Regions from separate parts of the Enterobacter kobei genome, predicted to be linked through region 1. Evidence: predicted binding sites of a transcription regulator. Region 1 holds the regulator's gene; each other region holds the start of a gene.
What was found. Region 1 encodes Fur, which represses iron uptake genes when iron is present. Its sites were predicted from a motif close to ATAATAATGAGAACNACTATCAA; they were not measured.
Positions count from the first base shown of each region.

Region 2: a site for Fur is predicted at 3,480-3,502, ahead of sodA (superoxide dismutase [Mn]). Genes of this name have one in related genera too.
Region 3: a site for Fur is predicted at 2,123-2,145, ahead of BFV64_RS16060 (Nramp family divalent metal transporter). Genes of this name have one in related genera too.

Region 1 is NZ_CP017181.1:1,292,573-1,303,069, reverse strand. Features, by position in the region: gene speF (ornithine decarboxylase SpeF) at 1-1,148, shown strand, start outside; gene potE (putrescine-ornithine antiporter) at 1,145-2,458, shown strand; gene pgm (phosphoglucomutase (alpha-D-glucose-1,6-bisphosphate-dependent)) at 2,563-4,203, opposite strand; gene seqA (replication initiation negative regulator SeqA) at 4,228-4,776, opposite strand; gene ybfF (esterase) at 4,960-5,733, shown strand; gene ybfE (LexA regulated protein) at 5,862-6,149, shown strand; gene fldA (flavodoxin FldA) at 6,305-6,835, shown strand; gene fur (ferric iron uptake transcriptional regulator) at 7,123-7,569, shown strand; gene chiQ (ChiQ/YbfN family lipoprotein) at 7,707-8,033, opposite strand; gene chiP (chitoporin ChiP) at 8,081-9,478, opposite strand; gene glnS (glutamine--tRNA ligase) at 9,926-10,497, opposite strand, start outside.
Region 2 is NZ_CP017181.1:4,751,107-4,761,603, reverse strand. Features, by position in the region: gene rhaB (rhamnulokinase) at 1-195, opposite strand, end outside; gene rhaS (HTH-type transcriptional activator RhaS) at 497-1,330, shown strand; gene rhaR (HTH-type transcriptional activator RhaR) at 1,403-2,251, shown strand; gene rhaT (L-rhamnose/proton symporter RhaT) at 2,252-3,286, opposite strand; gene sodA (superoxide dismutase [Mn]) at 3,576-4,196, shown strand; gene yiiM (6-hydroxyaminopurine reductase) at 4,268-4,942, shown strand; gene cpxA (envelope stress sensor histidine kinase CpxA) at 4,996-6,369, opposite strand; gene cpxR (envelope stress response regulator transcription factor CpxR) at 6,366-7,064, opposite strand; gene cpxP (cell-envelope stress modulator CpxP) at 7,215-7,721, shown strand; gene fieF (CDF family cation-efflux transporter FieF) at 7,875-8,768, shown strand; gene pfkA (6-phosphofructokinase) at 8,943-9,905, shown strand; gene BFV64_RS23030 (sulfate ABC transporter substrate-binding protein) at 10,135-10,497, shown strand, end outside.
Region 3 is NZ_CP017181.1:3,348,051-3,358,547, forward strand. Features, by position in the region: gene mgrA (L-glyceraldehyde 3-phosphate reductase) at 1-332, shown strand, start outside; gene BFV64_RS16055 (DUF2502 domain-containing protein) at 460-810, shown strand; gene BFV64_RS16060 (Nramp family divalent metal transporter) at 843-2,081, opposite strand; gene BFV64_RS16065 (NupC/NupG family nucleoside CNT transporter) at 2,428-3,615, shown strand; gene BFV64_RS16070 (sensor domain-containing phosphodiesterase) at 3,660-5,849, opposite strand; tRNA gene BFV64_RS16075 (tRNA-Ala) at 6,065-6,140, opposite strand; tRNA gene BFV64_RS16080 (tRNA-Ala) at 6,182-6,257, opposite strand; gene BFV64_RS16085 (YfeC-like transcriptional regulator) at 6,475-6,837, shown strand; gene BFV64_RS16090 (YfeC-like transcriptional regulator) at 6,839-7,231, shown strand; gene gltX (glutamate--tRNA ligase) at 7,276-8,691, opposite strand; tRNA gene BFV64_RS16100 (tRNA-Val) at 8,950-9,025, shown strand; tRNA gene BFV64_RS16105 (tRNA-Val) at 9,067-9,142, shown strand; tRNA gene BFV64_RS16110 (tRNA-Val) at 9,172-9,247, shown strand; tRNA gene BFV64_RS16115 (tRNA-Lys) at 9,252-9,327, shown strand; RNA gene BFV64_RS16120 (RtT sRNA) at 9,357-9,482, shown strand; gene BFV64_RS16125 (LysR family transcriptional regulator) at 9,538-10,428, opposite strand; gene BFV64_RS16130 (nucleoside permease) at 10,496-10,497, opposite strand, start outside.

The DNA of each region.
Region 1 (10,497 bases):
AGTCGGTACATAAACAGCAGGCAGGCTTCTCGCAGACCTCGCAGATCCACAAAAAGGACAGCCATATCAAAGGCCAGCAGCGCTATGTACCCCACAAGCGGCTGAATAATGCTTTTATGATGCACGCCTCAACCAGCCCGTTCTACCCTCTGTTTGCTGCGCTGGATATTAACGCCCGTATGCATGAAGGTCAGAGCGGTCGCAACATGTGGATGGACTGCGTGGTTAACGGTATTGAAGCGCGCAAACTGATCCTGGAGAACTGCCAGTACCTTCGTCCGTTTGTGCCGGAGACGGTGGATGGCCGTCCGTGGGAAAGCTTCGACACAGCGGAAATTGCCACCGATCTGCGCTTCTTCCACTTCGTACCGGGTGAAAACTGGCACGCTTTTGAGGGCTATGCCGAGCACCAGTACTTTATCGACCCGTGCAAGCTCCTGCTGACCACGCCAGGTATTAACGCCCGCACCGGCGAGTATGAGGATTTCGGCGTGCCCGCCACCATCCTCGCCAACTTCCTGCGTGAAAACGGCATCGTGCCGGAGAAATGCGATCTCAACTCGATCCTGTTCCTGCTCACCCCTGCGGAAGATATGGGCAAACTGCAGCAGCTGGTGGCGCAGCTGGTGCGCTTCGAAAAACTGCTCGAGAGCGATGTTCCGCTGAAAGAGGTCCTGCCTTCTCTCTACAAACAACATCCGGAACGTTACGCGGATTACACGCTGCGCCAGATTTGCCAGGAAATGCACGATCTCTATGCCCGCCATAACGTGAAGCAACTGCAAAAAGAGATGTTCCGCAAGTCTCACTTCCCGCGCGTGATGATGAACCCGCAGGAGGCGAACTATGCGTATCTGCGGGGTGAAGTCGAACTGGTCTCCCTGCGCGACGCGAAAGGCCGCATTGCCGCTGAAGGCGCCCTGCCTTATCCGCCTGGGGTGCTGTGCGTTGTCCCGGGCGAAGTCTGGGGCGGCTCCGTGCTGCGCTACTTTGCCGCGCTGGAAGACGGTATCAACCTGCTACCAGGCTTCGCGCCTGAGCTGCAGGGCGTATACGTTGAAGAGTGTGAGGGTCGCAAACAGGTTCGCTGTAACGTCATCAAACAACCCGCTGCTCAGCCCGCGCTGCTGAAAGGAGAGACATTATGAGTAAATCCAATAAGATGGGCGTGGTGCAGCTGACCATCCTCACCATGGTCAACATGATGGGGTCCGGGATCATCATGCTGCCCACCAAGCTTGCCGAAGTGGGCACCATTTCGATTATCTCCTGGCTGGTGACGGCGGTGGGGTCAATGGCGCTGGCGTGGGCATTCGCCAAATGCGGGATGTTCAGCCGCAAGTCCGGCGGGATGGGCGGCTATGCGGAATACGCTTTTGGTAAGTCCGGCAACTTTATGGCCAACTACACCTATGGTGTATCGCTGCTGATCGCCAACGTGGCGATTGCCATTTCCGCCGTGGGTTACGGGACGGAACTGTTTGGCGCCACGCTCACCCCGGTACAAATTGGGCTGGCGACCATCGGGGTGCTGTGGATCTGCACCGTGGCGAACTTCGGCGGCGCGCGTATCACCGGACAACTGAGCAGCATCACCGTCTGGGGCGTGATTATCCCGGTCGTCGGTTTATGCATCATCGGGTGGTTCTGGTTTAGTCCTACGCTCTACGCCAACTCCTGGAACCCGCATCATGTGCCGTTCTTTACCGCCGTGGGCTCTTCTATCGCCATGACGCTGTGGGCTTTCCTCGGACTGGAATCGGCCTGCGCGAATGCGGAAGTGGTTGAGAACCCGGAAAAGAACGTGCCAATTGCGGTACTTGGCGGAACGCTGGGGGCGGCGGTGATCTATATCGTCTCAACCAACGTGATTGCCGGGATTGTGCCGAATATGGATCTGGCTAACTCCACGGCACCGTTCGGGCTGGCTTTCGCCCAGATGTTCACCCCGGAAGTCGGGAAGGTGATTATGGGTCTGATGGTGATGTCCTGCTGCGGTTCGCTTCTCGGCTGGCAGTTCACCATCGCGCAGGTGTTTAAATCCTCGGCTGACGAAGGTTATTTCCCCAAAATCTTCTCCCGCGTCACCAAAGCGGACGCACCGGTGCAGGGCATGCTGGCCATCGTGATTTTCCAGAGTGGATTGTCGCTGATGACCATTAGCCCGTCGCTGAACAGCCAGTTCAACGTGCTGGTCAACCTGGCGGTGGTGACGAACATCATTCCGTACATTCTGTCGATGGCCGCGCTGGTGATTATTCAGAAGGTCGCGAAGGTGGATCCGCGTAAAGCACGAGCAGCGAATATCGTGGCGCTCATTGGGGCGATTTACAGCTTCTATGCGCTCTACTCTTCCGGTCAGGAAGCGATGCTCTATGGGGCAATGGTGACCTTTATGGGCTGGACGCTGTACGGTCTGGTGTCACCACGGTTTGAATTGAAGAATAAGCATAGTTAGGTAAAAACAAAACGGCAGCCCGAGGGTTGCCGTTTTTATTGTTTTCTCCCTCTCCCCGTGGGAGAGGGCCGGGGTGAGGGCATCAGCCCGCACCGATAACGCACTTACGCGTTCTTCAGCACTTCGCTGACAATCTCTACGGCTTCTTTCTCAATCTGCTGACGGTGCTCAGCGCCGAGGAAGCTTTCGCAATAGATTTTATACGCGTCTTCCGTACCGGATGGACGTGCAGCGAACCAGCCGTTGTCGGTCATTACTTTCAGCCCCCCGATAGACGCGCCGTTACCCGGTGCAGCCGTCAGACGCGCGGTGATCGGATCACCTGCCAGGGTGTTAGCACTGACCATCTCCGGAGAGAGTTTAGACAGCGCCGCTTTCTGGGCTGAGGTCGCGCTCGCCTGAATACGGTTGTAGCTTGGCGCACCAAAACGTGCCGCCAGGTCGTTGTAATGTTCCTGCGGGTTCTTACCGGTGACCGCGGTGATCTCCGCCGCCAGCAGGCACATGATGATACCGTCTTTATCGGTTGACCATGGCGTGCCGTCGAAACGCAGGAAGGATGCCCCGGCGCTCTCTTCACCACCGAAGCCGAAGCTGCCGTCGTGCAGACCGTCAACAAACCATTTGAAGCCCACCGGCACTTCCACCAGCTTGCGGCCCAGCGCGTCGACCACGCGGTCGATCATCGCGGAAGAGACCAGCGTTTTACCAACAGCCACCTCTTTGCCCCACTGCGGACGATGCTGGAACAGGTAGTTGATCGCCACAGCCAGATAGTGGTTCGGGTTCATCAGCCCGGCAGGGGTGACGATACCGTGACGGTCATAATCCGGGTCGTTCGCAAACGCCAGATCGAATTTGTCGCGCAGTGCCAGCAGGCCCGCCATCGCACACTCGGAGGAGCAGTCCATACGGATCGCGCCGTCTTTATCCAGGTGCATAAAGCGGAAGGTCTGATCGACGTGATCGTTCACGATGGTCAGATCCAGCTTGTAATGCTCGGCAATACGTTTCCAGTACTCGATACCGGAACCGCCCAGCGGGTCCACGCCCAGCTTCAGGCCTGCTTTCTGAATCGCCGCCATGTCGACGATATCCGCCAGTCCCTCCACGAACGGCTGAACCAGATCCTGCTCTTTTACGTGACCGGACGCCATTGCCGCATCCAGAGAGATGCGTTTCACGCCTTTCAGACCGTCAGCCAACAGCGCGTTTGCGCGGTCTTCTACCACTTTGGTGACGTTAGTATCTGCCGGGCCACCGTTAGGCGGGTTGTATTTAATGCCCCCGTCTTCCGGCGGGTTGTGGGATGGAGTGATAACAATCCCGTCAGCCAGCGCGCCACCTTTTTTGTTGTGCACCAGGATAGCGTTAGACACCGCCGGCGTTGGCGTGAAGCCGTTATTCTCCTGCACAATCACGTCGACGCCGTTTGCCGCCAGCACTTCCAGCACAGAGATGAACGCCGGTTCAGACAGCGCATGGGTATCTTTCCCCACGTAGCACGGACCGGTAACGCCGTTTTTAGCGCGCTCTTCCGCAATGGCCTGAGCAATGGCCAGAATGTGCGGTTCGTTAAAGCTATGGCGTGCCGCGCTACCGCGGTGACCAGATGTACCAAACTTCACTGCGTGTTCTGCGTTGCCCACGACCGGTTTCAGCACGTAATACTGCGCGGTCAGCTGAGCGACGTTAATCAAATCGCTTTGTTGTGCAGGTTGGCCTGCACGGCTGTGATTTGCCATTACCGGGTCCTTCTGATGCAAGGGTTAAATTGTACCGCAAACCTTTTCAATCAATTCCGCCGGGAACTGCATGGACTGCATGATGTGTTCAATCATGCTGCACTTGCGGCCCGTATTGGTATTGGTGATCACCCAGTATGGGGTGCCAGGGACATGTTTAGGTTTGGTTTGGTTGCCATTTTGCAGCAGCGTTTGCTCGTCACCCGCGAAATAGACGCGAGTACGACCGTGCAGCGACTCGGTCGCTTCAGCAAACGCTTTGTTATCCAGGGAGTAAAGTGTAGACAGCACCAGCATAAAGCGGTTAACCGCCTTTTTCTGCTCCGCATACTCGTCGGACAGCAGCAGCTCGCGCATCGCGCGTACTTTATCTTTTACCGGCGTCACGGCAGGCTTTGCTTGTGCAACAACGCTCGGCTGAGACACGACATCTTTGGTGACTGGGGTAGCAGGCTGTGAAGCGGCGGAAATTTTAAGCATGCGCCGTAAAATGTCGGACGCGCTCTCCCCGATATGCCGCGTTTGGCTGGCAATATACTGATAGAGTTCGTCATCAACTTCGATTGTTTTCATCTTAATCCAGTGCGATATCTTATCTGAATACAAGTCATTGGGATTATAAGGTCAAATCCCAACAGCGGATAGCGTCAAACCAGGTTGGCGGCAAAAGTCAGATTAAACTGGAACCTTGCGGCCGGGCGGCAGAATGGTCAACATGATACCCTAACCTGACAAACGTAAAAAAAGAACTTTGCCATGAAATTGAATACCCGAGCGCAAACTGCACAATCGCCGAACAATAATTCTCCCATCGTACTGGTTCATGGACTTTTTGGCAGCCTGGATAACCTGGGCGTGCTGGCGCGCGATCTGGTTACCGATCACGATATTTTACAGGTCGATATGCGCAACCACGGACTTTCCGGGCGCGCAGACGAGATGACCTACGCGGCAATGGCGCAGGATCTCCTGGATACGCTCGACGCCCACAACCTGCAGAAAGTGACCCTCATCGGGCATTCGATGGGTGGTAAAGCGGTTATGGCGCTCACAGCATTGGCACCTGAGCGAATTTCCGGGCTGGTGGTGATTGATGTCGCCCCAGTGGATTACGACGTTCGCCGTCACGATGAGATCTTCGCGGCAATTAATGCGGTGACGGAGGCCGGCGTTTCCACCCGTCAGCAGGCAGCAGCCGTGATGCGTGAGCATCTTGATGAAGAAGGCGTAGTGCAATTCCTGCTGAAATCGTTTGTTGAGGGGCAATGGCGTTTTAACGTCCCGGTGCTGTGGGACCAGTATAATAACATCGTGGGCTGGGAGGCCGTCCCCGCCTGGCCGCATCCTACCCTCTTCATTCGTGGCGGTAACTCGCCTTACGTTACTGATGCTTACCGCGACACGCTGCTGGCACAATTCCCGCAGGCGCGCGCCCATGTAATTGCCGGTGCCGGGCATTGGGTACATGCGGAAAAACCTGATGCAGTCCTGCGCGCCATTCGTCGCTATCTCACTGATACGGCAAATTGATTAAAAAGAGAGCGACTGGAAGACGACGGGCTTCCAGTCGTTGGCGTGCCGTTTTTGCTGATGTATGATGGCGCGCTTATCGCCCGGGCATTAGCAGGGCGGCTTGTTTCCCCCGAAGTCTCTGAATCATGGCCAAAGAACAAACGGACCGTACGACACTAGATCTGTTCGCGAATGAGCGTCGACCGGGACGACCGAAAACGAATCCGCTTTCGCGCGACGAACAGCTGCGTATTAATAAACGCAACCAGCTTAAACGCGATAAAAATCGTGGGCTTAAGCGTGTCGAATTGAAGCTCAATGCTGACGCAGTCGATGCGCTTAACGAGCTGGCGGAAGCGCGTAATATCAGCCGCAGCGAGCTCATTGAAGAGATGCTGATCGCCCAGCTTGAGACATTGCGCAGCCAGGCATAAGTCTGAAAAACCCCTTTTTTACCCTTTTCATGTAGCACAGAGTGCAGTCCTGCGCGATAGCGGTTTCCGCAGGGTTGCCTGTTCTGCTATTATTGCCCTTATCCGTGGCCGAATTGCGCCACCATACCATTAAGTTTCAAGAGGTTATTTTACTCATGGCAATCATCGGCATTTTCTTCGGCAGTGATACCGGCAATACCGAAAATATCGCAAAAAACATTCAGAAACAGCTCGGTAAAGACGTTGCTGATGTGCATGACATCGCCAAGAGCAGCAAAGAAGATCTCGAGGGCTACGACATTCTGCTGCTGGGTATTCCAACCTGGTACTACGGTGAAGCACAGTGCGACTGGGATGATTTCTTCCCAACGCTGGAAGAGGTGGACTTCAACGGCAAGCTGGTTGCCCTGTTTGGCTGTGGCGATCAGGAAGACTATGCCGAGTACTTCTGCGACGCACTGGGCACCATCCGCGACATCATTGAGCCGAACGGCGCCGTTATTGTCGGTCACTGGCCCACTGCCGGTTACCACTTTGAAGCCTCCAAAGGTCTTGCCGATGACGATCACTTCGTGGGTCTGGCCATCGACGAAGACCGTCAGCCTGAGCTGACCGCTGAGCGCGTAGAGAAGTGGGTTAAGCAGATCCGTGAAGAACTGCACCTGGACGATATTCTCAACGCCTGATTTTCGCGGCGCAACGGCGGTTGCGCCCGTTTTCCAGGTAAAACCGATTAAATTAATTGCTACAAACTTTTAACTTTTTCGCTCAGACCTGTACAATGTTTCCCTGGTAAAATGTGGTTTTCATTTCACAAGTTTGTCGGTGATACCCCATTTTTATAAGCATACTTTGCCTGAGACTTGCAGTTTTCATTTAGCCGTGGCAGTTCTATAATGAGACGCAATATCCAAGGTGCATTTTCTGTCACTTCTTTCAGAAGTGAATCGTTTAGCAACAGGACAGATTCCGCATGACTGACAACAATACCGCATTAAAGAAGGCTGGCCTGAAAGTAACGCTTCCTCGGTTAAAAATCCTCGAAGTGCTTCAGGGTCCAGACAACCACCATGTCAGTGCGGAAGACCTCTATAAACGTCTTATCGACATGGGTGAAGAGATTGGTCTGGCCACCGTTTATCGCGTGCTGAACCAGTTTGATGACGCGGGCATTGTTACCCGTCATAATTTCGAAGGCGGTAAATCTGTATTCGAACTGACCCAGCAGCATCACCACGATCACCTGATCTGCCTCGATTGCGGCAAGGTCATTGAATTCAGCGATGATTCCATCGAATCGCGTCAGCGTGAAATCGCCGCTCGTCATGGCATCCGCCTGACCAACCACAGCCTGTACCTGTATGGTCACTGCGCTGAAGGTGATTGCCGCGAAAATGAACACGCGCACGACGCAAAATAAGTCACGTTCATACTCTGAGCCAGCCGTAAGGCTGGCTTTTTTTTGCCTTAAAAAGCCCGGTGGCGCTGCGCCTGGGCCTACGGACTATGACGCCTTTGTAGGCCCGGTAAGCGCAGCGCCACCGGGCGTAAAGCAACTTAATTATTGTTATTGCGTATCTCGTTCCAGATCTTATCGCAACGCTTCGCGACTTCCTGATCGTTACCCGTTTTACGCGCCTGGATACAGGCCTGATAATCCATCACACGAATATTCTCCTGCGTCGCGAATTGCTCATGCGCCTTCTCTTTCTTCAGCACATTCAGTACGCTCTGACAGGCTTCAATTTTCTCCGGCGAGCCTTGTGCGGTATTAATACAGGCGCTGTAAGCCTCCTTCAGCCTGGAATCTTCCTTCGGTGCCTGAGGCTGAGCGCAGGCCACCAGCCCCGATGCAAGCATCGCGACAATTACGATTTTTTTCATCATATGCAGTCTCCGGTCCGGCGGGCCTTAACCCGCCGGAAGGTTCATCAGAAGATGGTGAATGGGGCAATAACCATGAATTTCACGTCACGTTCATCCTGGAAGATGTTGCCGTAACCGCCCGCATAGCTCGGGATATCGGAGTGGTTGTCATACTGAGTGAAGTGCAGTTTGAACATCGTGCCCTTCGCGCGCCCATCCTGCAGGGTATAGATAGCATCCAGGCTGTAGGAGGACTCTTTCAGGCGATAGTTTGGATCGTAGTACGCATCCGGTGTGGCCATGTCGCCAGGTTTTGCGTCCCAGGCGTAAGCGTAAGAAGCGCCCACTGCCCAACCCGGCAGGTTCCAGTTTTTCAGATCATACATTGCGCCGAAGAAGACCGCTTTTTCACCATTGGCGTTGAAGTCTGAGCGGTTATCCCACCAGATATCCAGACGACCGTTAGATGACGCGTAAGTTGGCGTCATACGTTGCAGGAAGTAGCCCTGCTGCCCTTCCGCCTTCACCCATGTCCCTTCCAGGCGTAAATCAACCTGGCCCACTTTATAGCCGAAAGTCAGCGCCTGCAGCCACGCGGTGCCGTCATAAATGTCGTTGACGCCGCCATCGCTGACCTTGTCACGCGTACCATAGAACTGGTAGCTGGTGCTCAGTGGACTTCCTGCGATATCAAATTTGTAGCTGGCTTTAGCAAAATACTGATCGATATAGCCTTCCGCCTGACCAAATGCGGCTTCCAGTACCAGATCGTTTTTAAAGTCGTATTTCGCGCCCAGCGAGTGGAGATAATCGACTTTGGTTTTCTTATCGTTCTGGTAGAACTTGTCCATTTCAATGTGCCATGGAGCCTTATACTCGTTGGTCCACATATAGGAGAAGCTCAACGCACCCGCATCACCATAGTCAAAGTTCGCCCCGGCTTCTGCACCCTGATAGGTACCTGGCATGAAGCTCCAGTGTGGTGCTAACAGCGTCTGGCCGGTTGGCTGAATATACCCTCCACGCGCCCAGACCGGGCCGTATTTAAATTTCGCTGCGGCCTTGTACAGGCTGATACCGCTCTTATCACCGGACCAGTCTTCATCGTAAGCTTTGTTGCTGGAGGAGAAGGCAATTTCGTTAGGGTGGCCGCTGTCGCCGTTTTCCGCCATTTCAATCGCGGTGAATGCAGCGATATCCAGGCCGAACATATCTGCGGCATAGCCTGACTGGAAGTCCAGGTTGGCGTTCCATGTGGAGTGAGAAAGGTTGGTTTTATATTTGTCTTCGGCGACGTCTTTACGGTCACGTTCACGCTGCCAGTAATAGATGCCGCCCGTGAGGGTAGAATCGTCGATGAAACCCGCAGCTTTCGCCTCAGGTGTAACAACCAGGCCAGACATTGCTGTCACACCGGCAATAGCCAGCGCCAGCGCACTACGTTTGCCACTGAACGTACGCATAGATTATTCCTCTTTGACGAATTAAAGCGCCTAAAACGGCGAAAATAAAAAAGACCAGGCGGTCAGGGGTAGTTATAAATACCCTCGAATTAACTACCGTCTTTAGGTTATTTTTCGCGACGCGAATTATCAATGCTTTTCATCAGGCAAAAGTCAGGATTATGACGAAGTGCACATAATTGGTAGTGCTTTGTAACATTTGGCCGGAAGCGTGATTTGGCGGGGGTATAGCAGCGTATTTCAGGGTATTAGAACATTAGAAATCGCGTATTTTGCGAAATTTGCCATTTTCAAAAACAGACAAACTTTTTTAAAAAAAATAAGTAGCACCACATTGACCAAAAATAACGGCGGACATTTTTACAACGCCACTTTAACGATATGATCATTAATAAAAAAAACGCCGCAATAAGCGGCGTTTGTTTCTCATTGACCAGAGCGGCGTTATTATTCGCCGATCTTGGTCCAGGTGTCACGCAGACCGACGGTACGGTTAAATACCGGTTTTTCCGCAGTGCTGTAACGGCTGTCCAGGCAGAAGTAACCTTCACGCTCGAACTGGAACGCTTTACCTGCTTCAGCTGTTTTCAGCGATGGCTCAGCATAACCCTGTTTGATCACCAGAGATTCCGGGTTGATCGTCGCCAGGAAGTCTTCCGCCGCACCCGGGTTAGGCACGCTGAAAAGACGATCGTACAGACGGATTTCTACCGGCAGCGCGTGAGAAGCGCTTACCCAGTGGATAACGCCTTTCACCTTGCGACCATCGGCAGGATCTTTGCTCAGCGTTTCGGCATCGTATGAACAGAAGATGGTGGTGATATTCCCTTCTGCATCTTTCTCTACGCGCTCGGCTTTGATCACGTAGGCGTTACGCAGACGGACTTCTTTACCCAGCACCAGACGCTTGTACTGCTTGTTGGCTTCTTCACGGAAGTCAGCGCGGTCGATCCAGATTTCACCGCTGAACGGTACGTCACGGCTTCCCATTTCCGGTTTGTTCGGATGGTTAGGCATGG
Region 2 (10,497 bases), 1.4 Mb from region 1:
TTTGAGCCCGGTACGGATCTCCGTCTCAAGTTCATCAATGTTCCAGGTATCAAAGCCGTCCTGTTTTTGCAGGCAGTTCGCAAAACGATGCATCTCGTGAAGGGAAAGGGTGTGCTGGTCGCAGTCCCAGGTGGCGAGCATTACACGGCCGCTGGATGCGCCTAAATCCACAGCGACACAATGGCGAAAGGTCATGGTCGGATCCTTCTTGAAATCATTAGCGCTGAGTGTAAAAAAGGGGCGAAAAGACCACCTTCTCGCCACTGACAGTCCGCAACCCGTGCTGGCAAGAAAGCAAAGATGAACGTGAGGGGGTTCACACTTTTCCGCGAAGGCGCGCCGTTCAGCCACTGTGACGTTGACCGCAATTCCGGATCTTTCCCGCTTATTCTTGAAAAACAGGCAGGTTTTGCGGCGTTTGCTGTCGAAAATTTAAGGTGAGGGTGAGAGGCCTTATTTACTATTTTGAGAACATTTCTCATTGGTGGGGGGCGTTATGACCATACTGCACAGCGTGGACTTTTTTCCGGCGGGTGGCTCGCCTGTGGCGATAGAGCCGCGGCTGCCGCAGGCGGCTTTCCCGGAGCATCATCATGATTTTCATGAAATCGTGATTGTTGAGCATGGCACGGGCATCCATGTCTTTAACGGTCAGCCCTACACCATCAGCGGCGGCACAGTCTGCTTTGTGCGCGACCACGATCGGCATCTGTATGAGCATACCGACAACCTGTGCCTGACGAACGTGCTCTATCGATCCCCGGACGCATTCCAGTTTCTCGCGGGGCTTCATCAGCTACTGCCGCAGGAGAAGGAAGGACATTATCCGTCGCACTGGCGCGTGAATCAGGCCACGCTGCAGCAGGTTCGCCAGATTTTGCTCCAGATGGAGCAGAGTCAGGACGGACAGGAGATGCATGCGCTCGCCACGCGCGAGATGTTGTTTATGCAGCTGCTGGTGGCGTTGCGCCGCAGTAACCCGGTGGAGGGGGAGAGCAGCGAAGCCCGCCTGAACCAGCTGATGGCCTGGCTGGAGGAACATTTTGCCGAGGATATCTGCTGGGAAATGCTGGCGAGTCATTTTTCACTCTCCCTGCGCACCCTGCACCGCCAGCTTAAGCAGCGAACCGGGCAGACGCCCCAGCGTTACCTTAACCGACTGCGGCTGATAAAAGCGCGCCACCTGCTTCGCCACAGTGATGAAAGCGTCACGGATATCGCTTATCGCTGCGGTTTCGGCGACAGTAACCACTTTTCGACGCTGTTTCGTCGGGAGTTCAGCTGGTCTCCGCGTGATATTCGCCAGGGGAGGGACACCTCACTACAGTAACGCGAGCCCAGTCAACGTTTTGCTGCCGTAAAGCGGGTAATAATGTCAGGTTTTCGCCGTTGAGGTGGTGATGTGGCCGCACCGTTAATTCTTCGCAAAGATGACTTTTTTGCCTCCGCTGAACAAGCTGTTGCGGTGGCGGATCGCTATCCGCAAAACGTCTTTGCTGAACACACGCACGAATTTTATGAGCTGGTGCTGGTGTGGCGCGGCAACGGTCTGCACATTCTCAACGATCGGCCTTACCGCATTACCCGGGGGGATCTGTTTTACATTCGTGCCGAAGATAAACACGCCTACGCCTCGGTGAATGACCTGGTTTTACAGAACGTTATCTACTGCCCCGATCGGCTCAGCCTTAACGTTGACTGGGCAGCATGCATTCCCGGCTTCAACGGTGCGAAAGGCTCACCGCACTGGCGTTTAAGCAGCAGCGGCATGACTGCCATCCGTCAGGCCATTTCCCTCCTTGAACAGGAGAGCTATAAAACCGATCCGCTGGCTAACCCGATGGCGGAGATCCTCTTCGCACAGCTGGTGATGATGCTTAAACGGCATCGCTACGAGACGGATAACCCCTCCGCAACGCAGCAGGAGACCCTGCTCGATAAGCTGATTGCCACGCTGGCGGCCAGCCTGAATAAAAGCTTTGTTCTGGAAAAGTTCTGCGAGCAGGAGCAGTGCAGCGAACGTGCCCTGCGTCAGCAGTTCCGTACCCAGACGGGCATGACGGTAAATCACTATTTGCGCCAGCTGCGCATTTGCCACGCCCAGTATTTGCTCCAGCATACAGAGTTCATGGTCAGTGACGTGGCAATGCGCTGCGGCTTTGAGGACAGTAACTACTTTTCGGTGGTCTTTAATCGCGAGGTAGGGATGACGCCGGTGCAATGGCGTCATCACAGTCGCAGGGCGGCGTAATCAGTTCGCCATACCGAGGCCGACAATGTTGGCCGCAATGATAATCACCACACAGCCCAGGCTCAGAACGCCCACCGGTCGGCGTCCGGCATTGTTCCACTCCCTCAAGATGAGACCCACCAGTCCGCCGCACAGCACGTAGAAGCTCATGTGCAGCATCCAGCTCATATAGTCATATTGTGCCGGGATGCTGGCGTGTCCCCAGGCGTAGAAAAAGAACTGCAGGTACCACATCAGTCCGCCGAGTGCCGAAAGCAGTACGTTGGTGATGATGACCCGTTTTGCCAGTGAGAAGTCGGCTTTTAGCGACAAACTCTCAACTTTTGCCAGACGAATTACGCAATAGCCGAGGTTAACCAGTGCACCGCCGCCCATGATCACCACGTAGCTGGGCAGCGCCACGTACAGCGGGTCGACGCCCAGCGCGGCTGCCGCCTCGTGCATCGGTTTGGCGGCGTTCATGGCAAACGACATTCCGGCGGAGAAGATGCCGCACATTACCGCCAGCAGCAGACCCTTTTTCAGGTTAAAGTCCTCGGCTTTAATGCCCATCTTGCGCTCTTTCAACTGGCCCGCGCGGGTCACTATTCCGACGCCAATAACCGCTACCAGCACGCCCAGCAGCGTCATTCTGCCGCCTTCGGTATTCAGTAACACGTAGAGGTTACCGTTGAGGATGGGCGTCATCAGGGTGCCGACAATCAGCGTGATGCCAATCGCGATGCCGATCCCCATCGACATGCCGAGATAGCGCATGGTGAGGCCGTAGTTAATATTACCGATGCCCCACATGGCACCAAACAGAAACACCGGCAGCAGAGTGGAGGCGTTAAAAGAGGAGAAGTAGCCCCAGAAATCCGGGAGTAGCATGGCGCTGATGGCCCAGGGAAGCAGGATCCAGGAGACCACACCGCCAACCGACCACATGGTTTCCCATGACCACTGCCTGACTTTTTTAAACGGAGCATAGAAGCAGGCTGCACTGGCCGCACCTATCAAATGCCAGAAAATACCCATCGTAATCGCATGATTCATGTTTACGTCCTCATCGTTTTTATCGGTCAATGGCATCCCACCGACCCGATGAGTGTAAAAATTAAGCAGAACGACCACCTTCGGGAGGCTGCCGCACTTTGGTTTTAAATGGCAATCAACGCGTTAAGCGGGTGAGCAGATTCACATTTTCACGCTTCATCAGAAAAGGAATGACCTTACAAAAACTACGGCATTGATAATCATTTTCAATATCATTTAATTAACTATAATGAACCAACTGCTTACGCGGCATTAACAGCTGTGCCGCCCGACAATAATGGAGAGGATTATGAGTTATACACTGCCATCCCTGCCGTATGCCTACGACGCACTGGAACCGCATTTCGACAAGCAGACGATGGAAATCCATCACACTAAACACCACCAGACCTATGTGAACAACGCGAATGCTGCGCTGGAAAGCCTGCCAGAGTTCGCTAACCTGTCTGCTGAAGAACTGATCACTAAACTGGACCAGCTGCCAGCGGACAAGAAAACCGTTCTGCGTAACAACGCGGGCGGCCACGCTAACCACAGCCTGTTCTGGAAAGGCCTGAAAACCGGTACCACCCTGCAGGGCGACCTGAAAGCGGCTATCGAGCGCGACTTCGGCTCCGTTGACAACTTCAAAGCGGAATTCGAAAAAGCCGCTGCAACCCGTTTCGGCTCTGGCTGGGCGTGGCTGGTTCTGAAAGGTGACAAACTGGCGGTGGTTTCCACTGCTAACCAGGACTCCCCGCTGATGGGTGAAGCGATCTCTGGCGCATCCGGCTTCCCGATCCTGGGTCTGGACGTGTGGGAACACGCTTACTACCTGAAGTTCCAGAACCGTCGCCCTGACTACATCAAAGCGTTCTGGGATGTGGTGAACTGGGACGAAGCAGCAGCGCGTTTCGCCGCTAAAAAATAAGGTTGCATTGACGCCTGTGAGAAGCGAGTCTGATGACTCGCTTTTTTTGTATCTGCGTAATGGAGGCAGCGATGCATTACCCGGTGAATGTGTTTACAGGCAAGGTAAGGGAGTACGACGGCAGCCGCCCGAGCGCCATCGCGAAAGTGCAGGTTGACGGTGAACTGACCTTAACCGACCTTGGGCTGGCAGGCGATGAGCAGGCCGAAAAGAAAATCCACGGCGGGCCGGATCGCGCGCTGTGTCACTATCCTCGCGAGCACTATCAGCACTGGAAAACCGAATTTCCTGACCAGGCGGACCTCTTCGTCGCGCCTGCATTTGGTGAGAATCTCTCGACGGAAGGGCTGACGGAAAAGAACGTGTTTATCGGCGATATTTATCGCTGGGGCGACGCCCTGATTCAGGTGACGCAGCCTCGCTCGCCGTGCTTCAAGCTCAACTACCACTTCGGCATTCAGGATATGTCGGCCCAGCTGCAAAGCGCGGGTAAAACCGGCTGGCTGTACCGTGTGGTGCTGGCCGGGCAGGTTTCGGCGGATGCGCCGCTTGAGCTGGCTTCGCGCCTGAGCGACGTGTCGGTGTATGACGCCTGCGCCATCGCCTGGCATATGCCGTTTGATGATGAACAATATCATCGGTTGCTGTCTGCGGCGGGGTTATCGACCAGCTGGACCAGAACAATGCAGAAGCGGCGGTTAAGCAACAAGATCGAAGATAATTCGCGGAGATTGTGGGGAAAATAGTGCTCCGCAGAAAGTAGGCCGGGTAAGGCGAAGCCGCCACCCGGCACATACCGTTACGAACGCTTATACAACGGCAGCCACAGCGTTAACCGCAACCCGCCCAGCGGGCTGTCGTCAGCTTTCACCCAGCCGCGATGCTGTTGCATGGCGGTTTCAACAATTGCCAGACCCAAACCTGTACCGCCGGATTCACGGTCGCGCGCTTCGTCAGTACGGTAGAACGGACGGAAAATCTGCTCCCGATCTTCAGGGCTGACGCCAGGACCGTCGTCATCCACGATAACGGTGATCCCGTCTTTATCGACCGAGAACGCCACCTCAATCTTGGTATGCGAGTAGCGCAGAGCATTACGCACAATATTCTCCAGCGCGCTTTCCAGCGTGTTGGGGTTGCCGTACAGCGGCCATGGACCCGGCGGGAAGTTGACGGTGAACGATTTGCCCATCTGTTCCGCTTCGAACGCCGCGTTGTCCAGCACCTCATGCCACAGGTGATTGGCTTTCACCGTTTCGCTGACCAGCGCGTTTTTCTGCTGGTTGCGTGACATCACCAGCAGGTCATTAATCATGCTGTCCAGGCGGTGAGCTTCCGTTTCAATACGTTCCAGCTCTTTACTTTCCCCACTGCGGCGGCGCAACAGCGCGGTGCCAAGCTGCAAACGCGTAAGCGGGGTGCGCAGCTCGTGCGAGATGTCCGATAGCAGACGCTGCTGTGCGGTCATCATTCGATCGAGCGCGCTGACCATCTGGTTAAAACTGGTCCCGGCGGCAAGGAATTCCTGTGGCCCCGCTTCCAGCTCAGGGTGTTGTCGCAGGTTACCCTGCGCCACTTCATCGGCGGCGTTTTTCAGCTTACGTGCGGGTTTTGCCAGACTCCACGCCAGCCATAACAGCAGCGGCGAGCTGACCAGCATGGTAACAATCAGCAGCAGGAGCGGACGGTCAAACAGCAGGTTGATGAAATCGGACTGGGAACTGCTCGCAGGGCGAATCAAATAGAGCTGGTAATTGTCTTCCCCATCCCGTACCGAGAAAGGACCCACCATCTCTACCCGACCATATTTCTTTTTCTGTGGGTGATCGGCATTATCCGCCTGGCCAATAAAGTTACGGATAATCTGCATTTCATTGCGATCGGCCCCAATGACGCGGCCTTCGCTGGTGACCAGCAAAAGGCGTTGCCCGGGCGGCGCCCACTTGTCGATAGCGCGAAACAGCCTGCGCCACCACATCAAATCGTTCGGCGGATCGTTTGCCAGCTCCGCTTCAACATGCTGCTCGATCATCACGCCCTGACGTTGCTCGCTGTCAAGAAGCTCCGTCATCTGGCGTGAGTCGAGTTTTGGCAACATCAACACGAGCATTAAAACCAGGGCCAGCGTCAGCCAGAAGATGGCAAAGATGCGGGCGGTTAAGCTGCCTATCATGAAGCGGAAACCATCAGATAGCCGCGACCACGCAGGGTTTTAAACCATGGGTGACCGTCTTTACGCTCCGGCAGCTTGCGGCGCAGGTTAGAGATGTGCATGTCGATGGCGCGGTCAAACGGGGTAAGACGTTTGCCCAGCACTTCCTGACTCAGGTGTTCACGCGATACCACCTGGCCGAGGTGCTGCGCCAGCAGATAAAGCAGGGTGAACTCTGTGCCGGTCAACTCCAGGGTCTGACCGTCGAAGCTCGCTTCCTGACGACCTGGGTTCAGGCTCAGGGAGTCCACTTCCAGCGTGGGTGAGCTGTTGTCGGTATTCTGCTGCTGCTCGCTCCAGTGGGAACGGCGCAGGATAGCGCGAATACGGGCCACCAGTTCACGATCGTTGAACGGTTTCGGTAAATAGTCATCCGCACCCAGCTCAAGGCCGAGAACGCGGTCAAGTTCGCTGCCGCGGGCGGTCAGCATGATAACGGGGGTCTGGTGTGTCTGGCGAAGCTCTTTCAGCGTATCAATACCGTTTTTCTTCGGCATCATGACGTCGAGCAAAAGTAAATCGATGCTGTCGTCAAGGAGACTCAGCGCCTGCTCGCCATCATGGGCAACCAGGACGTTGAAACCTTCCATGTCGAGCAACTCCTTTAAAAGGGATGTGAGCTCTCGGTCATCATCAACTAACAGGATTTTATTCATTGTTTAAATACCTCCGAGGCAGAAATTACGACATCAAGGCTATCTAATCCATGACTTTACGTTGTTTTACACCCCCTGACGCATGTTTGCAGCCTGAATCGTAGACTGTCTCTCGTTGAATCGCGACACGAAAGATTTTGGGAGCAAGCGATGCGCAAAGTTACCGCTGCCGTCATGGCCTCAACGCTGGCGTTCAGTGCGTTTAGCCAGGCCGCTGTAGCTATCAACGGCGATACCGGTCCCTCACCAGAGGGCGCAACGCAGCTCAGTAGCCAAAGCCATATGTTTGACGGCATAAGTTTAACCGAACATCAGCGTCAACAGATGCGAGATCTGATGCAGAGGGCACGACACGACCAGCCCCCTGTTAATGTTAGCGAAATGGAGACAATGCATCGCCTTGTCACCGCAGAAAATTTTGACGAAAGCGCTGTACGCGCTCAGGCCGAAAAAATGGCACAGGAACAGGTTGCCCGCCAGGTAGAGATGGCGAAGGTCCGTAACCAGATGTTCCACCTGCTAACGCCCGAGCAGCAAGCGGTTTTGAACACCCGACATCAGCAACGAATGGACCAGTTGCGTGAGGTTGCACGGATGCAGCGAAGCCTGGATGCGACGCTTTTCAGTAGCAATAGCAGTACCCGTAGTAACCAGTAAACCCTGTTTTCCTTGCCATAGACACCATCCCTGTCTTCCCCCACATGATGTGGGGGTTTTTTTTGCCCCGCATTCTGATTTGTTAACCGTTTATTCATCCTCCGTCCCCCTATGCTTCCGTTATACTAGCGGCAAGACATGACAGGAGCGTTTATGAATCAATCCTATGGAAGGCTGGTAAGCCGGGCCGCTATTGCGGCAACCGTTGTGGCGTCTGGCCTGTTACTGATTAAAATCTTTGCCTGGTGGTATACCGGTTCGGTCAGTATTCTGGCGGCGCTGGTGGATTCGCTAATGGATATTGCCGCCTCGCTGACCAACCTGCTGGTGGTGCGCTATTCACTGCAGCCCGCGGATGAAGAGCACACGTTTGGGCACGGTAAAGCGGAGTCGCTGGCCGCGCTGGCGCAAAGCATGTTTATTTCCGGTTCTGCACTGTTCCTGTTTTTGACCGGCATTCAGCATCTCGTCTCGCCGACACCTATGAACGATCCCGGTGTGGGCGTAGTGGTGACGGTCGTTGCACTTATAAGCACACTTGTTCTGGTAACGTTCCAGCGCTGGGTGGTTCGCAAAACGCAAAGCCAGGCTGTACGGGCGGATATGCTTCATTATCAATCTGATGTTATGATGAATGGGGCAATTCTTATTGCGCTGGGCCTGGCCTGGTATGGCTGGCACCGGGCCGATGCGCTATTTGCGTTAGGTATCGGCATCTATATTTTGTATAGCGCCTTACGGATGGGGTATGACGCGGTGCAATCGTTGCTTGACCGAGCCCTTCCGGACGCAGAACGCAATGAAATTTTTTCTCTTGTGACCTCCTGGCCTGGCGTCAGCGGTGCACACGATCTTCGAACGCGGCAGTCAGGGCCGACCCGCTTTATTCAGATTCATATTGAAATGGAAGACAACCTGCCACTGGTACAGGCTCACGTGATTGCTGAGCAGGTCGAGCAGGCAATTTTGCAGCGTTTTCCTGGTTCAGACGTCATTATTCACCAGGATCCCTGCTCGGTTGTACCCGGACACGTGGGGCTTTCGTAATTGGTTGTAAAAAAGTGAGCCAGGCCAGCATTTTGTGTATAAATTACCGCCATTTGGTCTGACCTGAATCAATTCAGCTGGAAGGGATTGATATACTATTTGCAGTATTCGTTGGTCGATAAGTTTCTTCCGGCAACAGATTTCAATTTTGCATTCCTAAGTTCAGAGGTAGTCATGATTAAGAAAATCGGTGTGTTGACAAGCGGCGGTGATGCGCCGGGCATGAACGCGGCAATTCGTGGTGTTGTCCGTGCAGCGCTGACGGAAGGTCTGGAAGTTTTTGGTATCTATGATGGTTACCTGGGTCTGTATGAAGATCGTATGGTTCAGCTCGACCGTTACAGCGTGTCCGACATGATTAACCGTGGCGGTACCTTCCTTGGGTCTGCGCGCTTCCCGGAATTCCGTGACGAACACATCCGTGAAGTGGCTATCGAGAACATGAAAAAACGCGGTCTGGACGCGCTGGTGGTTATCGGCGGTGACGGCTCTTACATGGGTGCAAAACGTCTGACCGAAATGGGCTTCCCGTGCATCGGTCTGCCGGGCACCATCGACAACGACATCAAAGGTACTGACTACACTATCGGCTTCTTTACTGCACTGGGTACCGTTGTTGAAGCGATCGACCGTCTGCGCGATACCTCGTCTTCTCACCAGCGTATCTCTATCGTTGAAGTGATGGGGCGTTACTGCGGTGACCTGACCCTGGCCGCGGCGATTGCCGGTGGTTGTGAGTTCGTGGTGGTTCCGGAAGTGGAATTCAGCCGTGAAGATCTGGTCGCTGAAATCAAAGCCGGCATCGCGAAAGGTAAAAAACACGCGATCGTGGCTATCACCGAGCACATCTGTGACGTTGACGAGCTGGCGAAGTACATCGAAGCCGAAACCAAGCGCGAAACCCGCGCGACCGTACTGGGTCACATCCAGCGTGGCGGTTCCCCTGGCCCTTACGACCGCATTCTGGCGTCCCGTATGGGCGCGTACGCTATCGATCTGCTGCTGCAGGGTCACGGCGGCCGTTGCGTCGGTATTCAGAACGAAAAACTGGTTCACCATGACATCATCGACGCGATTGAAAATATGAAGCGTCCGTTCAAAGGTGACTGGCTGGACTGCGCGAAAAAACTGTACTGATCGGCTCTGTTGCCCGGTGGCAAGGTAAATGCAAAACGGTAACCCTTGGGTTACCGTTTTTTATGTTTGCTCCCTCTCCCGTGGGAGAGAGTTGGGGTGAGGGCATCTGGCTGCTCACATTCTTCTTTTTATTCCTCTACGTTATAGCCAATCTTTTTTTATTCTTTAATCATCGAATCGCTTTCTGGCACGCTGCATTCATCAAAACACTACACAAGAGAGCCGGGCGATGAATAAATGGGGCGTGGGTTTAACATTATTGCTGGCATCGACCAGCGTTCTGGCGAAGGACATCCAGTTACTGAACGTGTCTTACGACCCGACGCGTGAGCTGTACGAGCAGTACAACAAAGCATTTGCGGCGCACTGGAAACAGGAAACTGGCGACAATGTCGTGGTTCGCCAGTCTCACGGCGGCTCCGGTAAACAGGCGACCTCCGTCATCAACGGTATCGAAGCCGATGTGGTGACCCTGGCGCTGGCCTACGATGTCGACGCCATTGCCGAGCGTGGTCGTATCGACAAAAACTGGATCAAACGCCTGCCGGATAACTCTGCGCCACACACCTCGACCATCGTCTTCCTGGTACGT
Region 3 (10,497 bases), 2.1 Mb from region 1:
CGCTGGCGGGAGGACAGCTCACCAACCGATATCTGAACGGTATTCCCGCAGACTCCCGTGCGGCAAGTGGCAGTCAGTTCCTCAACCCGGATCAGATCACCGAAGAGAAGCTGGAAAAAGTGCGTAAGCTCAATGCCCTGGCGGAAGGCCGCGGCCAGAAGCTATCGCAGATGGCGCTGGCCTGGGTGTTGCGCCATGACGACGTGACGTCGGTGCTGATTGGGGCAAGTCAAGCGGCTCAAATTGATGACGCCGTTGGCATGCTGGAAAACCGCCATTTTTCCGCGGAAGAGCTGAACCTTATTGAAGAAATACTGAGCAGCTCAAAATAAAACCACTTTTAGCAAAAAGTGCTCTGAACCTGGAATTCGGAGTTGAGGCGATGAAACGAGGCTTTACCAACTCGTAATATTGCGTTAACAGGCCCCACAAAGGCCCCGATCGTGAAGGAGAAAGAGTATGTTCAGGTCACTGATTCTTGCAGCGGTATTACTGGCTTCCGCCCCGCTCATCGCCACTGCTGGCGAAATCACCCTGTTGCCATCAGTAAAATTACAAATTGGCGATCGTGACGACTACGGCAGATACTGGGACGGTGGCTACTGGCGCGACCGTGACTACTGGAACCGTCATTATGAATGGCGCGGTGACCGCTGGCGCAGGCACGATAATGGCCTGCATCGCGGCTGGTACAAAAACAATGCCTATGAACGCGGCTACCGCGAAGGCTGGAACGATCGTGACGACCGCCGCGGTGGCTGGGGTCACGGCCCAAAAGGACACGGTGGTCACGGCCACGGTCGTCATTAATGTAAAAAGGAGCCTTTCGGCTCCTTTCTCTTTTATAACCCCAGCGCTGTGCCAATCAACAGCCATAAATTTAGCGCCACAACCACTACTACAATTGCCCATCCTGTCCGTTTCACCAGCGTCGAGTTAACCAGATCGCCCATCAGGGCTGGATTGCTGGTAAAAATCAGCAGAGGAACCAGCGCCAGTGCGATACCAAAACTCAGCAGCACCTGACTCATCACCAGAATTCGCGTGGGATCAAGCCCCATCAGAATCACAACAAACGACGGCAGCATGGTGACGGAACGACGAACCCACAGGGGAATATGGAAACGCACAAATCCCTGCATCACCACTTGCCCCGCCAGCGTGCCCACCACCGTGGAAGAGAGACCGGCAGCCACCAGGCTCAAACCAAAAATCGTGGCAGCAGCATGGCTCAGTAACGGCTCCAGCGTGAGATACGCCTGGTCGAGATCGGCAATACCGGTATGACCGTTAAAGTGAAAAGCGGCGGCTGCGGTGGCCATCATCGCCAGGTTCACAAAACCCGCGATGGTCATGGCAATCGCCACATCCCATTTGGTTGCCGAATAACGTTCTTTACGCGTCCCACCGTGAAGATGCTGGGTCAGCGAAGAGTGCAGATAAATGACGTGTGGCATAATGGTCGCCCCAAGCACCCCGGCAGCCAGGAAGACGGCTTCCGACGTTGGCAGGCTGGGGAGCACCATGCCTTTACCAAGCTGTACCAGGTTTGGCTGGGAGAATATCAGCTCGACAATATAGGCCGCCGCGACAAACAGCAGCAGCCCACCAATCACCTTTTCAAGCGGCTTTTGCCCCCGACGCTGTAACATCAGGATCAGGAAAGTGGCAATCCCGGTCAGGACCGCCCCTTGCAATAGCGATACGCCCAGAATCAGCTTAAAGCCGATCGCCGCACCGATAAATTCAGCGAGATCGGTTGCCATGGCGATGATTTCAGCCTGCACCCAGTAGAGCCAGACGGCCGGACGTGGGTAGTGGTCGCGGATTTGTTCTGCCAGGTTTTTGCCCGTAGCAATCCCCAGTTTTGCTGAGAGCATTTGAATCAGCATCGCCATCAGGTTCGCCCAGACGACCACCCACAGCAACTTATAGCCGAAGCTGGCCCCGGCCTGAATATTGGTCGCAAAATTACCCGGATCGATATAGCCAATGGCAGCAATGAACGCAGGTCCCATTAATGCGAACCGCAGCTTGCGCGCCGCTCTGCCACTGCTACCCTCTACGCGACTGTTAGTCATTATCTGCCTCTGGAAATATAGCCTTTGCTATGTTTAATGCTATCAAAATGATAATGATTATCAAGATCATTTAAGTGGTTAAACATGATTTCTCTGATAGCTAAGAACGATAGATGGGCAGGTGGTGCGACATCACAGAATGTGAAAATGCGCAGTCATTTGTGAAGCGTAGCACACAAACTTAACTTTTCACTCATTTACCTAACATAACGAAAATGTATTGTGGATCACTATTTTTGAGACTCGTCACAGGATGTAACTATAGTGTGTCCTTGATCTCGTTTTCTTTTCGCTTGTTGCATAGAATGTGCACGAAAATTAAACCTGCCTCATATTTGGAGCAAATATGGACCGCGTCCTTCATTTTGTCCTGGCACTTGTTGTCGTTACTGCACTCGCATTGCTGGTCAGCACAGACCGCAAAAAAATTCGTATTCGTTATGTTGTCCAGCTGCTGGTCATTGAAGTTTTACTTGCGTGGTTCTTCCTGAACTCCAACGTAGGTCTCGGCTTCGTAAAAGGCTTCTCCGAAATGTTCGAAAAACTGCTCGGATTCGCCAACGAAGGGACCAACTTTGTCTTCGGTAAAATGAACGACGAAGGTCTGGCATTCTTCTTCCTGAAGGTGCTGTGCCCAATCGTCTTCATCTCCGCGCTCATCGGTATTCTGCAGCACATCCGTGTTCTGCCGTTCGTGATTCGTGGAATTGGTTTCCTGTTATCCAAAGTCAACGGCATGGGCAAGCTGGAGTCTTTCAACGCCGTCAGTTCCCTGATCCTCGGTCAGTCTGAGAACTTCATCGCGTATAAAGATATTCTCGGCAAAATGTCGCGTAACCGCATGTACACCATGGCGGCAACCGCAATGTCTACCGTTTCCATGTCTATCGTGGGCGCGTATATGACCATGCTGGAGCCAAAATATGTTGTCGCTGCGCTGGTTCTGAACATGTTCAGCACCTTTATCGTGCTGTCGTTGATCAACCCATACCGCGTTGACGCCAGCGAAGAGAATATCCAGATGTCCAACCTGCACGAAGGTCAGAGCTTCTTCGAAATGCTGGGCGAGTACATTCTGGCCGGTTTCAAAGTGGCGGTTATCGTTGCCGCCATGCTGATCGGCTTCATTGCGCTGATCTCTGCGCTGAACGCCCTGTTCGCCGCGGTGCTGGGTATCTCCTTCCAGGGGATTCTGGGCTACATCTTCTATCCTGTTGCCTGGGTGATGGGTGTTCCGGCTCACGAAGCGCTGCAGGTGGGCAGTATCATGGCAACCAAACTGGTTTCTAACGAATTCGTTGCGATGATGGATCTGCAGAAAATTGCCAGCACGCTTTCTCCGCGCGCGGAAGGCATCCTGTCCGTGTTCCTGGTCTCCTTCGCGAACTTCTCGTCTATCGGTATTATCGCCGGGGCGATTAAAGGCCTGAACGAAGAACAGGGTAACGTGGTTTCACGCTTTGGCCTGAAACTGGTGTACGGCTCCACTCTGGTGAGCGTTCTGTCCGCGTCCATCGCAGCGCTGGTCCTGTAACGTTTACTGCAAAACAAAAAACCGGGAGCAAGCTCCCGGTTTTTTTATGCCCGAATTTCTTCCAGCGGTTTGGGTTTACCTATCAGGTAGCCCTGCAGGTAATCCACGCCGAAGCGAAGCAACATCTCCCGCTGTGCGGGTGTTTCGACATACTCCGCCACCACACATAGCGATTTCGTCTTCGCCAGATTACACATCGACTGGACGATCATCGCATCCATGTCATCAGTACAAATGTCTTTAACAAAGCAGCCGTCAATTTTAATGATATCCGCCTGCAGACGTCTGAGACGCTCGTAGTTGGCGTACCCCGTACCAAAATCATCAATAGCAATCCGGAATCCACAATCCCGCAGTTGCTGAATATTATTGATGCTGCAACCTGAATTGGAGAAAGCCTGCTCTTCGGTGATCTCAATGACCACGGTTTGAGGGGCAACGCCGTACCGTTCAAACAGCGCACAAATCTCGGTCGCTACCTCTTTTTGCATCAGCGTGAGCGGCATCAGATTGACGGAGAAACGGGCCCCAGGCTGCGTCGCAGGATGATCGCGCAGCCACAGCAGTAATTTTTCCATAACGCACATATCAAACCGGTGGCTAAGGTTGAACTGAGCAATCAGCGGAATAAAGCGATCAGGGGTGATGATTTCGCCCTCGCTCTCCATACGCGTCAGAATTTCGTAGTAACCGCTACCGTCTGCCTTCTGGATCGGTTGCGCGTATAAATGGAACTGACCCGCCTCCAGGGCATGCTTAATCCGCGCTAACATCAGGACGCGCTCTGTTGTTTGTCCTGATGCAGCCTCCAGGCTATTCGTCAGCGCAAGTACGTTCTGTCCTGCACAAGATTGCTCAGCCAGCCAGCTTAATTGCCCCAGCGTGTGATGCAATTTTTCACCGTTTTCGACCATCCCCCAGGAGGCTCCAAACTCAATATCCAGCCCGGTGTTGTTCCAGAAAATTTTCCGGCTGTTCAACCGATCAACCATATGCTGGAGACGCTCAGCAATTTCCGGCCCCAGCAAGACCACCACCAGCTCGCTTCCGGGCAACTGGAAGAGCATCTCGTCCTTTTGCAGAAGGGGCTGCAGCGACGAGGCGATCGTGCGTTTGCAGTGGACCCGCATCAGGATCCCGTAATGGCGGCTCAAAAATTCCAGGTTATCCATGCGCAGAATGCACACTTTGGCATCCTGGTGAATCTCAAGATACTCCTCCAGCGCACGGATATTGGGCAAACCGGTCAGCGGATCGGTCAGCGCTCTGCCCTGCCATCCCCGCTTCAGCCACTCGCTACGCTGGTAAATCCGCGACATGTAAAGCAAGCAGATGGCAAACGAGATCAGCACGGACAGGATAAAGGAGAGTGAATGGCCCGACTCCACACCATTCAGGAAGTTATAGTTGTAGGTCAACAGCAGAAGGGCTGAAGCAGCCCAAAGCAGAGAGATAAGTGCATAGGTCAGGCGACTTATCGCTAAGGTAAAGAGAATAAAAATCAGCGGCATTAAATAGCCCGCTATAACAGGGGATTCAAAAGGGCCACATAAAACAGCGAGAATGAAGCCTAGAAGCATGAGCCAGACAAATATAAACAATGAATTCTTATGGAAAAAAATGGGCTTCACGCTTTGTCGCCAGAAGGTAATGGCATAACGAGGATTAATTATCATTCTTAACGGGTAATAGAACATCATGGTAAAAATCAGCGCCGCGCCTATCAGACTTTGAATATCCACGACGTTATAAATTACCGTCCCTTCACCGAAGAAGGTGGAGATAGTTACCGGGAAATCAAACAAATAGCCCACTAAATACATCGACATTTTAATGCCGAGTGGCACAATAAAACCGAGCCAGAATATCCGTAATCCAATGTGCTTGTTAGGAATGCAGTAGCGCCAGCGCCTGCCCAGCATGAGGCGCAACAAGCCGCACGCCGCGAACAACGCAAAGGTCTGACAAAACAGCAATACTGAATATTGTAGCGGTGCTAAATTAATATAGAATAAATTAGTGACAGTAAAACCTAACAGAATGGGAAGAATTGCCCGACGACCAAATAACAGAATTACCGCCAGCATAACGCTCAGGGGTAACCACGCTAAATAAACGTCGTGACCATTCACAATCGCGCGCGGGGAGAGATAACGGGAGAAAGGAACCGCGATCAGGCATATCGCCAGGGCAATTATAAATATCTTTACATTATTGTACGTTTTTCTATTCATTAAGCTGATGCGATTATTATCCGTTCATATCATTGACCGGATGGATAATAGGTTTATTAATTGTGCGAATCAAGTTGAAGTCTATTTATGGACAGGTTTATTGATTTCGATTGAGGTCAGGTACAGGAATACCTTCTTTTTGATAACAAAATGCGGTGGTGAACGTTACAAACAGATAAAAAAAAACCTCGTCTTTTGACGAGGGTTTAAAATTTTGGTGGAGCTAAGCGGGATCGAACCGCTGACCTCTTGCATGCCATGCAAGCGCTCTCCCAGCTGAGCTATAGCCCCACATGTGACTTTACTGACCGCACTCTGTTGGGTTCAGAGTTTGGTGGAGCTAAGCGGGATCGAACCGCTGACCTCTTGCATGCCATGCAAGCGCTCTCCCAGCTGAGCTATAGCCCCATCGTAAAGCTGTCATGTTGACGGGCGGCATAATATGAATTCCGCCGCGGAGTGTCAACGGCAAATTCATTGACCGTGATTCAATCGCCGAAAATTCATGCAAATGAATCACTTTGCGAGCCTGCTCGCAGTCATGAGTTAAGCCTGTCACGTTTTCACGTTAAACGGTGCTATAAAATGAGCCGTTAATTAACCCCACGAATATTCAGGAAATTGTATGATCAAGGAACGAATGACGCCGGAAGAGTTAGCCCTGCTCACCGGCTATAGCCGACAGACCATCAATAAATGGGTACGCAAAGAGGGTTGGATAACGTCACCAAAACCAGGCGTCCAGGGGGGCAAAGCACGCCTGGTACATGTGAATGAAAAGGTGCGTGACTTTATCCGCAGCGCGCGACGGGCAACGGAGACATCCGCAATGCCTGACGGCATCAGCAATGAGCGTTCGCTTCATACCCTCCTCCTGACGCTGGCAAATGAAATGACGCCAGAAGAGCAGAAGCAGATGACATCACTGTTACTGCGGGAAGGGATTACCGGTTTGTTACAACGTCTAGGAATTCGCGACCAGAATTAATATGAAAAGATTACGTAGCAAAATGACCACGGAAGAGCTGGCGGAGAGTTTAGGCGTTGCCAGGCAAACGGTGAATCGCTGGATACGCCAGCAGGGATGGGAGACCGAAGGTCTCAATGGTGTGAAAGGCGGTCGGGCGAGGCTCATACACGTCGATGCGCGCGTGAAGGAACATATCATGCGCCTCCCGGCTATCCGAAACCGTCAGGCAGTGTACCACCTGGCAGAGACAACAGCGCCATACATTGTCCCCTCCTCTACTCTGCGACCGGATATCATTGCGACGCTGGAAAACCTGACGCCGTCTGAACAGGAACGTCTGGATGCATTCCTGAAGCGCGAAGGGTTACGCGGCTTTCTTACCCATCTGAATCTGGCTGAATATACGGCATAAAAAAACGGCAGGTCCCCCTGCCGTTCTGCCAGACTAAAATGTGATTACTGCTGGTTTTCACGTGCCGCAATAAAGTCCAGCGCTTTGTTAATACGCGCCACGCTGCGTGATTTACCAATTGCATGCACGGTCACATCCAGTGCCGGGGACTGGCCCGCACCGGTCACCGCAACACGCAGCGGCATACCGACTTTACCCATACCAACTTCCAGCTCGTCCGCCGTCGCCTGAATAGCGTGATGCACGTTCTCTGCGGTCCAGTCAGCGATCGCAGTCAGCTTGTCTCGCACCACTTCCAGCGGCTGACGCGCAACCGGGCGGAGGTGTTTCTTCGCCGCATCCGCGTCAAACTCATCAAACTCTTCATAGAAGTAGCGGCAGCTTTCAGCCATTTCTTTCAGCGTTTTGCAGCGCTCGCCGAGCAGTTTCACCAGGTCCGCCAGTTCAGGGCCTGTACGGGTATCAATATTTGCCTGCTCAATGTGCCACTGCAGGTAAGTCGCCACGTATTCCGGCGGCATGGTATTGATGTAATGATGGTTCAGCCACTGCAGCTTATCGGTATTAAATGCGCTCGCTGATTTGCTCACTGAGCTCAGAGAAAAGAGTTCGATCATCTCTTCGCGGCTGAAGATCTCCTGGTCGCCGTGGGCCCAGCCCAGACGCACCAGATAGTTCAGCAGCGCTTCCGGCAGATAACCGTCATCGCGATACTGCATAACGCTGACCGCGCCGTGACGTTTAGACAGTTTTTTCCCGTCGTCGCCGTTGATCATGGAAACGTGTGCATAGACAGGCACAGGGGCGTTCAGCGCTTTCAGAATGTTGATCTGGCGCGGCGTGTTGTTGATATGGTCTTCACCACGGACAACGTGGGTAATTTCCATATCCCAGTCGTCAACCACAACGCAGAAGTTATAGGTTGGGGAACCATCGGTGCGGCGGATGATCAGATCGTCCAGCTCCTGGTTGCTGAATTCGATCGGGCCACGGATCTGGTCGTCAAAGATCACCGAGCCATCCTGCGGGTTAGCAAAACGCACCACGCACGGTTCATCAGCAGCATGCTCGCTATGGTCATGGCGGCAGCGGCCGTCATAACGCGGCTTTTCACCGTTTGCCATCTGCTCTTCACGCAGCGCATCCAGACGCTCTTTGGAGCAGTAGCATTTATACGCCGTGCCCGCGACCAGCATCTCATCAATAACTGCGTTATAGCGGTCAAAACGTTTGGTCTGGAAATACGGGCCTTCATCCCACTCCAGGTTCAGCCAGTTCATCCCATCCATAATGGCTTCAATTGCTTCCGGCGTGGAGCGCTCAAGATCGGTGTCTTCAATACGCAGCACGAACTCACCTTTGTTGTGGCGTGCAAAAAGCCAGGAATAGAGAGCAGTACGAGCACCACCGACGTGCAGATAGCCTGTCGGGCTCGGCGCGAAGCGAGTTTTGATTTTCATGAAATGGCCTTACGTTATAAAGATGCCGGCAATCGGCAAATCCCGGGGAAAAAACAATGGGCAATATTCTATCACTGTGGGGGGATTCCTCAATGTTCATCCCTTTATCATGAGCGAGTTTGCTGTTTTTGTTTAGAAATCATGCGCCACCGCCCGTTTTGCGATCGTTTTGTTTAATTTTACGACGAACGAATAAAAACTTTAGAAAATGCGTTGACTCATTTTCAACTCTCCCTATAATGCGACTCCACACAGCGGGGGTGATTAGCTCAGTTGGTAGAGCATCTCCTTTACACGGAGGGGGTCGGCGGTTCGAGCCCGTCATCACCCACCATCTACTTCGGTAGACTCGCAGTGTAGATAAGTGTTGAGATTGGGCGATTAGCTCAGTTGGTAGAGCATCTCCTTTACACGGAGGGGGTCGGCGGTTCGAGCCCGTCATCGCCCACCATTCTCATCTTATCGCAGTAGTTCCGAAATGGGCGATTAGCTCAGTTGGTAGAGCATCTCCTTTACACGGAGGGGGTCGGCGGTTCGAGCCCGTCATCGCCCACCATTTCGGGTCGTTAGCTCAGTTGGTAGAGCAGTTGACTTTTAATCAATTGGTCGCAGGTTCGAATCCTGCACGACCCACCAATGTAAAAAAGCGCCCTAAAGGCGCTTTTTTGCTATCTGCGATATGGATGATTCGAACCTGCAGCAGGTTCGAGCCGAACGCAGTGAGGCACCGGAGTCGTTTACGGCGACGGCCCGAAGGGCGAGCGAAGCGAGTCATCCTGCACGACCCACCAATGCAAAAAAGCGCCCTAAAGGCGCTTTTTTGCTATCTGCGTATCTGCAGTTTGTCTACTTTCCTGCCGTCAACGTCTCAATCAACGTCTTCACCGCCGGCGTCACCTGTTTCTCGTTATACACGACATACAAATCTGCCGGAATACGCTCTTTTAGCGGGCGAAACACCACGCCCGGCCACTGCATTTGCGCGTAACTGTCGGCAGCGAGCGTAATCCCCATCCCCATGCTTATCATCGCCAGTACCGTTTGTGGCTCTACGGCTTCGCGTACAATCATCGGTGAAAAACCGGCCTGCTGGCAGACGCGATGTAAAAATGCCCAGTCAGAATGTGCTGACGGCATCGTGACGAAATACTCGTCCTGTAAATCAGCAAGCGCAACGGATGGTTCCCTGATCAGCCGGTGATCTTCCGGCATCGCCACAAGAAACGCCGCCTCGCGCAACCGCACGCTGGTAAACCCCGCGGTGGGCTCCGTTGCCATTCGCCAGATCCCAATATCCAGCTCCTGGCGCTCAAGCAGCGCCATCTGCATGACCGGCGACTTTTCGCGAAAAACGACATCAACATTCGGATGTTCTTTCAAAAAAGTGCGCATAACCGTGCGCACCTCACTCCACATGGCGGTACCGACAATACCCAGCTCAATACGCCCTGCCTCACCCCGGCCAATTTGTTCGACGCGCGCCAGAGCCTGATTTGCGCTGGCAAGCAGCCGACGAGACTCTTCCATCAGCACTTTACCCGCATGCGTCAACGCGACGCTTCGCGAGTGGCGAATAAACAGTAACGTGCCCAGCTGGCTTTCCAGCTCTTTAATGTGCAGGCTTAATGGCGGCTGGGACATATTGAGACGGGCCGCAGCCCGTCCAAAATGCAGTTCCTCCGCCACGGCCAGAAAATAGCGCAGCAGCTTGAGGTCGGTTCGATAGACGCGTTCCATCAAAACATATCCTGGCGATAACACTTAAGCGCCTACCTTAAAGCCTTTCACCGCAGAGAGGGGAAATTT